DNA from 2 places in the Elstera sp. genome. Region 1 is predicted to be linked to the other one. Evidence: predicted binding sites of a transcription regulator. Region 1 holds the regulator's gene; the other holds the start of a gene.
What was found. The regulator LexA, encoded in region 1, represses DNA repair genes until DNA is damaged. The targets are predictions, from matches to a motif close to ATGTTCTANTTTGGTTC.

Region 1 (4,210 bases):
CAGTAATCGCCTCACCCGCGTCGGGCTCGCCATTGTGAACGGCGGGATCGGCGGGGGAGGCTGCCGCATCCGGCTCCAGCGCGCCGGGGGCCGGCGCATCGGGTTCGGGCGCTTCGCTCACCATCTCCGGTAAGAGTGCAACCGTCGCAGGCGGCGCTTTCGGACGCACGAGCGATTCCGCCACGAGCCCCGCGCCGATGCCCCCAAGCAGCAGCGCGATCACCGTAAGGCTCTGTCCGCGCCAACCCTGCTGCCAGCGCGTCGCCCAGGGGGCCTTCGACGAGTGCGCTTTCGCCGGGGGCGGCGGGTCGAATAGATCGTCTTCGTCCATCTTTTTTCCTGAGGCGGCAATCTCGTCAGCATCCAACGCCCCTGCTATAACCCTTTGCATGAGCAATTTCACACATTTCGATAGCGAAGGCCGGGCGGTGATGGTCGATGTCACCCAAAAGCCCGTGACCGAGCGCACCGCAACCGCCGCCGCGCGCGTGCTGATGCAGCCGGAAACCCTGGCCGCCATTCGGGCCGGGCAGATCGGTAAGGGCGATGTTCTTGCCGTCGCCCGCCTCGCCGGGATTATGGCGGCCAAACGCACGCCCGATCTTATTCCCCTGTGTCATCCGCTCGCGCTGACTTCGGTTAAAGTCGATCTCACGCTAAACCCGGACGAAAACGCCGTGGAGATTTCCGCCACCTGCAAGCTCAGCGGCAAGACGGGTGTGGAGATGGAAGCGCTCACCGCCGCCTCCGTCGCCGCCCTCACCGTTTACGACATGTGCAAGGCGCTCGATAAGGGCATGCAGATTACCGACCTGCGCCTCACCCATAAGGCGGGCGGCAAATCCGGGGAATTTACTCAAGCATGAGCCGCCCGCCGTTGATGCCGGTCGAAACCGCGCTGAATAAACTTCACGCGGCGCTTGATGGCTCCGGCCCAGTGGGGTGCGAGGATGTGTCGCTGCTCGACGCTGCGGGGCGCGTGCTGGCCGTGCCCGTCGTCGCGCGCCATACGCAGCCGCCCCAAGCGGTTTCGGCGATGGACGGCTGGGCGGTACGGTCGGCGGATTTTGGAGCCGAACCTCTATCGTTGCGCATCGTTGCGGAGATTCCGGCGGGTCATCCCTGGACCGGAACGCTTGCGGCGGGCGAAGCCGCGCGAATTTTCACTGGCGCGCCGCTCCCCGACGGGGCCGATACCGTCGTTATTCAGGAAAACGCCCGGCGCGAGGGCGATACGGTCCATCTGCGCACGCTGCCCATTCCCGGCAAGAATGTCCGCGCGGCGGGGTTAGACTTTCGCGCTGGGGCCACGGTTGCCGAAGCGAACTCCCCCCTCACCGCCCGCCGGATCGGGCTGATTGCGGCTGCCGGCCACCCGTGGGTGACAGTGCGCCGCCGCCCGCGCGTCGCCATTCTCGCCACGGGTGATGAGGTCCGCCGGCCCGGCGATCCGCTCGCGCCGGGGCAGATCGTCAGTTCCAACTCCTACGCTCTGGCCGCTCTCATTCGCAGTTTTGGCGGCGATCCGGTTTTGCTGCCCGTCGCCCCGGATTCGCTCGAAGGCTTGGCCGAAGCCGCAAAAAACGCGAAAAGCTGCGATCTACTGCTGACCACCGGCGGCGCTTCCGTCGGCGATCATGATCTGGTGCAGCAAGGTTTGGGCGCGGTCGGCCTGTCGGTCGATTTTTGGAAAATTGCGCTGCGCCCTGGCAAGCCGCTGATCTTCGGAACCTTTGGCGACCGCCCCTTTCTGGGGCTGCCCGGCAATCCGGTTTCAACCATCGTTTGCGCGTTGCTGTTCTTGAAACCCAGTATCGAGCGCCTGCTGGGCCTGCCGCGCCGGGAGCTTCCCACCGTGCGACTGCCGCTTGCCGTTGCGCTTCCCGCCAATGACGAGCGGCAGGATTATATGCGCGCGCGCCTCGTCGATGGTCGCGTTACTCCGCTACCCGTTCAAGACAGCGCCATGATGAATGTTCTCGCGGACGCCGATGGTTTGCTGGTGCGCCCGCCCGGCGACCCCGAAAAAACGGCAGGAGAGCTTGTTTCGATAATTTTGTTCCCGGCGGGTTCTCTTCCTGCTTGACGCGGACGCGCGAATGAACATAGAACGGAACAGGACTCAACCGGAAAGGAGCGGCGGGCCATGCTCACCCCCAAACAGCACGAGCTTTTGCTGTATGTTCATCGGCGTTTGGCGGAAACCGGCGTTTCCCCCTCCTTCGATGAAATGCGTGAAGCGCTCGATTTGCGCTCCAAATCCGGCATTCATCGGCTGATCACCGGGCTTGAGGAACGCGGCTTCATTCGCCGCCTCCCCCATCGTGCCCGCGCGCTGGAAATTCTGCGCATGCCGGAGGCCGCGGCCAATCCGCAGCCGGTCGCGTCCGTCGCGACTTCTGAAGCGGCCATGCCGGTGCCGTTGATGCGCAGCCCGGTTGCGACCGCCTTCATGGCCCGCGCCGCCGCCAATCATACCAGCCTGCCGCTCTATGGCCGCATCGCGGCCGGTTTGCCGATCGAGGCGACGCGCGATACGGCCATGATCGACATTCCCAATCACCTCGTCGGCAAGGGCGATCATTACGCCCTGGAGGTCGCCGGGGATTCGATGATCGAAGCCGGGATTTTAGACGGTGATATCACCATCATCCACCGCTGCGACACCGCCGAAAATGGCGCTATCATCGTCGCCCTGGTGGATGATCAAGAGGTTACGCTGAAGCGGCTGCGGCGCAAGGGCGCGTCGATTGCCCTGGAACCCGCCAATAAAGCCTATGAAACCCGCATTTTCGGCCCGGATCGTGTGCGCATTCAAGGCAAACTCGTCGGCCTCTTACGGCGCTACTAAACGCCGCTCGGGCGGGGGCGGCATCCACCGCCGCCCCGTTTGGCGTGTTGCGGTAAGCTGCGGCTTGCCGTCGATCAGATCGATCCGCAGCGGCGACAATCGTTGAAGACGCGCCCGCGACTCGCGCCATACTGGTGCCGGGCATGGGGTGCGAACCGGTGCGCTGGTAATGATCACCCAAGCCTCGCGGCAATCTTGGGCCAGCGCGGCTGGATGACGTGTTAACGCCAGCGGCCCGTGTTCGGTGGGGAAGCGGCACCCCCAGGGGTCGCAGTGTGCAACACTGCCCTCGCCGCCCATCGCAATGATCGAGCGGGCGGCGAGCGCCTCCCCCAGCACCCTGGCCGGAAGCGCGCCGGGCGTTGCCCCGAAAATTTCCACAACCCCATCGGCGCGCGGAACCGCTATCGTACCGCCTTGCCCGCCGATCAGTAAAAACGGCGGTTGCGTGGCGGCGGCAAGGCTAAGCGCTACGCCAAAGGGCACAAGGGCTACCCAGCGGAGCGTCCCCGTCCATAGGCAAGCCCAAAGCCCGGCAAAGACGATCAGCAGCAGCACCGTTTCCGAGAAGGTCGGCACGGGGATCGACGCGCCGGGCAGTTTGGCCACGGCCTCCGCAAGTGCAACGAGCCCATCAATGCCCAATCCGGCAAAACCCCAGCCCCAGGCGTCCAACCCAAACGGCAGCAGCAGGAATCCCAGCACAACCCCCGGCATGATCACCAGCCCCGTTAAGGGAATCGCCAAGAGATTGGCGATGATTCCATAGAGGGCGATGGTGTGAAAATGAAAGGCGGTGAAGGGGGCGGTTGCCAAGGTCGCAACCAATGACGTGAGTACCGAGGAGCCGACGGCGATAACCGGCACCAACACCCCGCCATAGGCCGCGCGCAGGTGCGATAACCAGGGGCCGATGACCTCATAGCCCGAAATCAACGCGATGACGGCGGCGAAGGACATTTGAAAACCGGGGTTCAGCAGCGCTTCGGGCGACCCCAGCAACACCAGTACGGCAGCAACGGCCACCGTGCGCAGGGTTAGCGGGGTTCGATCTAGAAGGATCGCGAGCAGCACAACGCCGGTCATAATCACCGAGCGCTGAACCGGCACGTCCCACCCTGCGAGCACGCCGTAGAGCAGCACCAGCAGCGCGGTTGGCCAAACGGCGAGCTTCTTGGTATCGACCCGAAGCGCTATCGCGGGGATCAAGGCCAAGCCGCGCCGGGTCAGCACCATTGCCAGCGCCGCGACCAGCCCGATATGCAGGCCACTTATGGAAAGAATATGTGTGAGCCCACTATCGCGCATCGCAAGGCGAACCGGCCCGGCAATCCCGCTTTGGTCGCCGACCGCAAGCGC
Region 2 (4,210 bases), on a different contig from region 1:
AGGTCGGTATCCGCATCGCCCTGGATCACGGAAAGCCCGCGCGCAACACACCCATTCACCCCGGCTTGCGAGAGTTCAATGCCGCGCCCGTCCACCTGTTTGGTGCGGGCGAGGTAATCGAGCAGGCTGCCGTCGTCGCAGCCAATATCGAGCACGCGGGTGCCGGGGTCGATCATCTCGGCAATGGCGAGCAGGTCGCGGCGAATCATTGGCTCAGCCCCCGCAGGCGGGCGCAGCCCTGGATGAAGCCGCCTAAGACGGCGAACATCTCCGGCTCGTCCAGTAAGAAGGCATCGTGCCCCCGGTCGGTCTCGATTTCGCAGAAGGAAACGTTCGCGGCAACCGCGTTCAAAGCATGCACCAGCGCCCGGCTTTCCGAGGTGGGAAACAGCCAGTCGGAGGAGAAAGACAGAACGCAAAAGCGCGTTTTACTGCCCGCAAAAGCCTTTGGCAGCGAGCCGAACTCGGCGGCGAGATCGAAATAATCCATCGCGCGGGTGATATAAAGGTAGGAATTGGCATCGAACCGATCCACAAACGCCGCGCCCTGGTAGCGCAAATAGCTTTCTACCTGAAAATCGGCATCGAACCCGAAGGTGACGGCGGCGCGGTCTTGCAACGTGCGCCCGAATTTCCGGTGTAAGGCCGGTTCCGACAGATAGGTGATATGGGCCGCCATCCGGGCGACCGACAGGCCGCGCGCGGGCACACAACCCGCGTCGGGATAGTCGCCATTGCGCCAATCGGGATCGGCCATGATTGCCTGCCGCCCGACCTCGTGAAAGGCAATATTCTGCGCCGAATGCCGGTAAGAGGTGGCGATGGGCACGGCGGCAAACACCCGCTCGGGGTAATGGGCCGCCCAAGACAACACCTGCATGCCGCCCATGGACCCGCCGACGACGGCGAACAGCGTATCGATGCCGAAATGATCGATCAGCCGCGCCTGGGCGCGCACCATATCGTTGATGGTGATGACCGGGAAATGGATCGCATAGGGCTTGCCGGTCGCAGGGTCATTTTCCAGCGGCCCGGTGGAGCCCATGCACCCCCCCAGCACATTCGAGCAGATGATGAAATAATGGGCCGGGTCGATCACCTTGCCGGGGCCAATCAGCAGGTTCCACCAGCCTTCGCGCCCGGTAATTGGGTGCTTTTCGGCGACATATTGATCGCCGGTGAGCGCGTGGCAAATGAGAATCGCATTGCTGCGCTCGGCGTTCAGCGTGCCATAGGTGGTGACGGCGAGGCTGAAGGGCGCAAGGCTCTGGCCGCTATCCAGCGGCAAGGGCGCGTCGAACTTAATCACCTGCCGGGTGGCGGCGGGCGTGGGGGAAAGATTGGCGGTAGTCATAACGGGCGGTTGCCACTCCCAAAGGACCGACGCTAACGTTAGCGCCGTCCGATTACTCGGAACCAAGCCCGCATAGGACGCGATTGCGGGGGCGCGCGTCAATGCCTGTTTTATATCTCGACCCAAGATGTCATCCTGCATCGCTTGCCCCTTCCGTGATGGCTGCGGGCGCGCTACGTTCCTGCCAGAAGTGTATTTGTTGGGTTCCTGCTGGAACTCTGTGATGTAAGTGAGACTAGGATGACCGACGCTGGCGATAGCACCCCTCCCGTCCCGACCGAGGCGACCCCGCAACGGTTGCTGGCCTTCCGTGAGGAAATCGATCAGATCGATACGCAGCTCCATGATCTGTTGATGCGTCGGGCCGAGGTTGTGACCGAGGTTGGCGCTTGGAAGCGCGGGCAGAATGCCATTGTGCTACGCCCGGCGCGCGAAGCTGAAATTTTCCGCCGTCTCGCTGCCCGGCATCAAGGGCCGTTGGCGTTCGGGGCGATTGCCCGCATCTGGCGCGAGATCATCGGCGATATGACGATGATGGAAGGCAAATTTACCATCGCCGTCTATTTGCCCGAAGGCGATGGCGTCTATTGGGATTTGGCGCGCGACCATTTTGGCGTGCTGCCGGCGCTGATGGTGCATCTTTCGGCTGGATCGGTTTTGCGCGCGGTATCGGACGATACCTCCACGCTGGGCGTACTGCCCTGGCCCCAGGAAGGCGACCCGGACCCGTGGTGGCAGTATTTGCAGCGGGCGGACGATAAGTCGCCGCGCATCGTGGCGCGTTTGCCCGCCTATGGTCCTGCGAATGGCCCCTCGGCGCTCGTCATTGCGCGCGCGCCGATGGAAGCCTCGGGCGATGACCGCAGCTTCATCGTCGTCGAAACCTTGAAGGAAATCAGCCGCACGCGGCTGTTGTCGCGTGCGGGGGCCGCCGGGTTCACGGTCGATTGGATCACCGATCAACTCGATAAACCGGGCCTGCCGGGGCTGCATTTGATCGAGGTTGAAGGCTTCGTGACCGAGAGCGATCCACGCCTCCACGCGCTCCACCGGGACAACCCGGAAGAAATCGGCCAGCCCCGCATCATTGGCGGATACCCTGTGCCGTTGCGGCGCAAATAGCCTCCCTTCATTTTGACTAGAAAAGTTACTCCCATGAGCAAGGCACCCGTTCCGCGCCCTGGTATTCTGGATATCGCCATCTATGTGAGCGGCGCAAACCAGGTCGGGGCGACCACGACGCTGAAACAGCTTTCCTCCAACGAAGGCGCGCTGGGGCCAAGCCCGGCGGCGGTCGCTGCCCTGCGCGACATGGCGGGCGAAATGCACCGCTACCCCGATGGCGGCAGCACGGCCTTGCGCGAAGCCTTGGCGAAGAAGCACGGGCTTGATGCCAGCCGCATCGTCTGCGGGGCCGGGTCGGACGAGCTTATCGCCCTGCTGCTGAAATCCTACGCCGGGCCGGGCGATGAGGTGCTGTATAGCCAACACGGCTTCCTCATGTACCCGATTGGCGCAAAGACCGTGGGGGCAACTCCCGTCGCCGCCCCCGAAACCGCCCTGCGCACCGATGTGGATGCCATGCTGGCGGCGGTGACGCCGCGCACCCGCGTCGTGTTCGTCGCCAATCCCAATAATCCCACCGGCTCCTACCTGCCGCCGGACGAAATCGCGCGCCTGCACGCGGGGCTGCCTGCCGAAACCCTGCTGATCATCGACGCGGCCTATGCCGAATATGCGGAAGGCCGCAATGATTACACGGCGGGGATCGAGCTGGTCGAAGCGCATCCGAATGTCGTGATGCTGCGGACCTTCTCGAAGATTTATGCGCTGGCCGCTTTGCGTTTGGGTTGGGCCTATTGTTCGGCTCCGGTCGCGGATGTGCTGAACCGGGTGCGTGGGCCGTTCAATGTGAGCTTGTCGGCGCAAATCGCCGGGCTGGCTGCCGTGCAGGATGGCGATTTCCTCGCCCGCTCCCGCGCCCATAACGAAGCGTGGCTGCCGTGGTTGACGGAAAAGCTCGCCGGCCTGGGCCTTGCGGTCGCCCCCAGCGCTGGGAATTTCGTGTTGGTGCGCTTCCCTGAAACCCCCGGCAAAACTGCGCCCGAGGCGTGGGACTATCTCGCCCAGCGCGGTGTGTTGATCCGCAAGATGGCTTCCTACGGGTTGCCGCACTCCTTGCGCATTTCGGTGGGGCCGGAAGAGGAGCTTCAGGAGGCCGTGCGCCTGCTGACTGAGTTTCTGGCGGCATGAGCGTAGCGCCCTTCAACCGGGTGCTGATCGTTGGGATCGGCCTGATCGGCAGTTCCTTGGCGCTGGCGTTTCGCAAAGCCGGGCTCGCCACGCAGATCGTTGCGCTCGACCATACGCCGGACCATGTGGCCGAAGCCTTGCGCCTCGGTTTGGTCGATGCGGCGGGCGATGATCCGGCCCTGGCAACGGGGGCCGATCTCGTTATCCTCTGCGTGCCCGTGGGCGCATGCGGCAAGGTTGCGGCTAAGCTCGCGCCCTTCCTTGCCCCCGGCGTCATTCTGACCGACGTAGGCTCGGTCAAGCAGGCGGTGGTCCGCGATGTGGCCCCGGTTTTGCCGGAGGGGGTGCAGTTCATCCCCGGCCATCCGATTGCGGGCACCGAACATTCCGGCCCCAGCGCCGGGTTTGCCGAACTCTTCGAGGGGCGTCACTGCATTCTGACGCCAACCGAAACCGCCGATCCGGTAGCGGTCGCGCGCCTGCAAGCCGCGTGGGAGGCAATCGGTAGCCTGGTTACGATTATGAGCGCCGAGCATCACGACCGGGTGCTGGCGATTACCTCGCACCTGCCGCATCTCATCGCCTATACGATCGTCGGCACCG

Region 2: a site for LexA is predicted at 1,545-1,561, ahead of pheA (chorismate mutase). Genes of this name have one in related genera too.

Annotation. Positions count from the first base shown of each region.
Region 1 is NZ_JBILQX010000065.1:1,550-5,759, reverse strand. It holds gene ACIQ36_RS10105 (divergent polysaccharide deacetylase family protein) at 1-331, opposite strand, end outside; gene moaC (cyclic pyranopterin monophosphate synthase MoaC) at 390-866, shown strand; gene glp (gephyrin-like molybdotransferase Glp) at 863-2,086, shown strand; gene lexA (transcriptional repressor LexA) at 2,147-2,851, shown strand; gene ACIQ36_RS10085 (ComEC/Rec2 family competence protein) at 2,837-4,210, opposite strand, start outside.
Region 2 is NZ_JBILQX010000003.1:45,257-49,466, forward strand. It holds gene metW (methionine biosynthesis protein MetW) at 1-209, opposite strand, end outside; gene ACIQ36_RS01045 (homoserine O-acetyltransferase) at 206-1,354, opposite strand; gene pheA (chorismate mutase) at 1,595-2,476, shown strand; gene hisC (histidinol-phosphate transaminase) at 2,510-3,607, shown strand; gene ACIQ36_RS01060 (prephenate/arogenate dehydrogenase family protein) at 3,604-4,210, shown strand, end outside.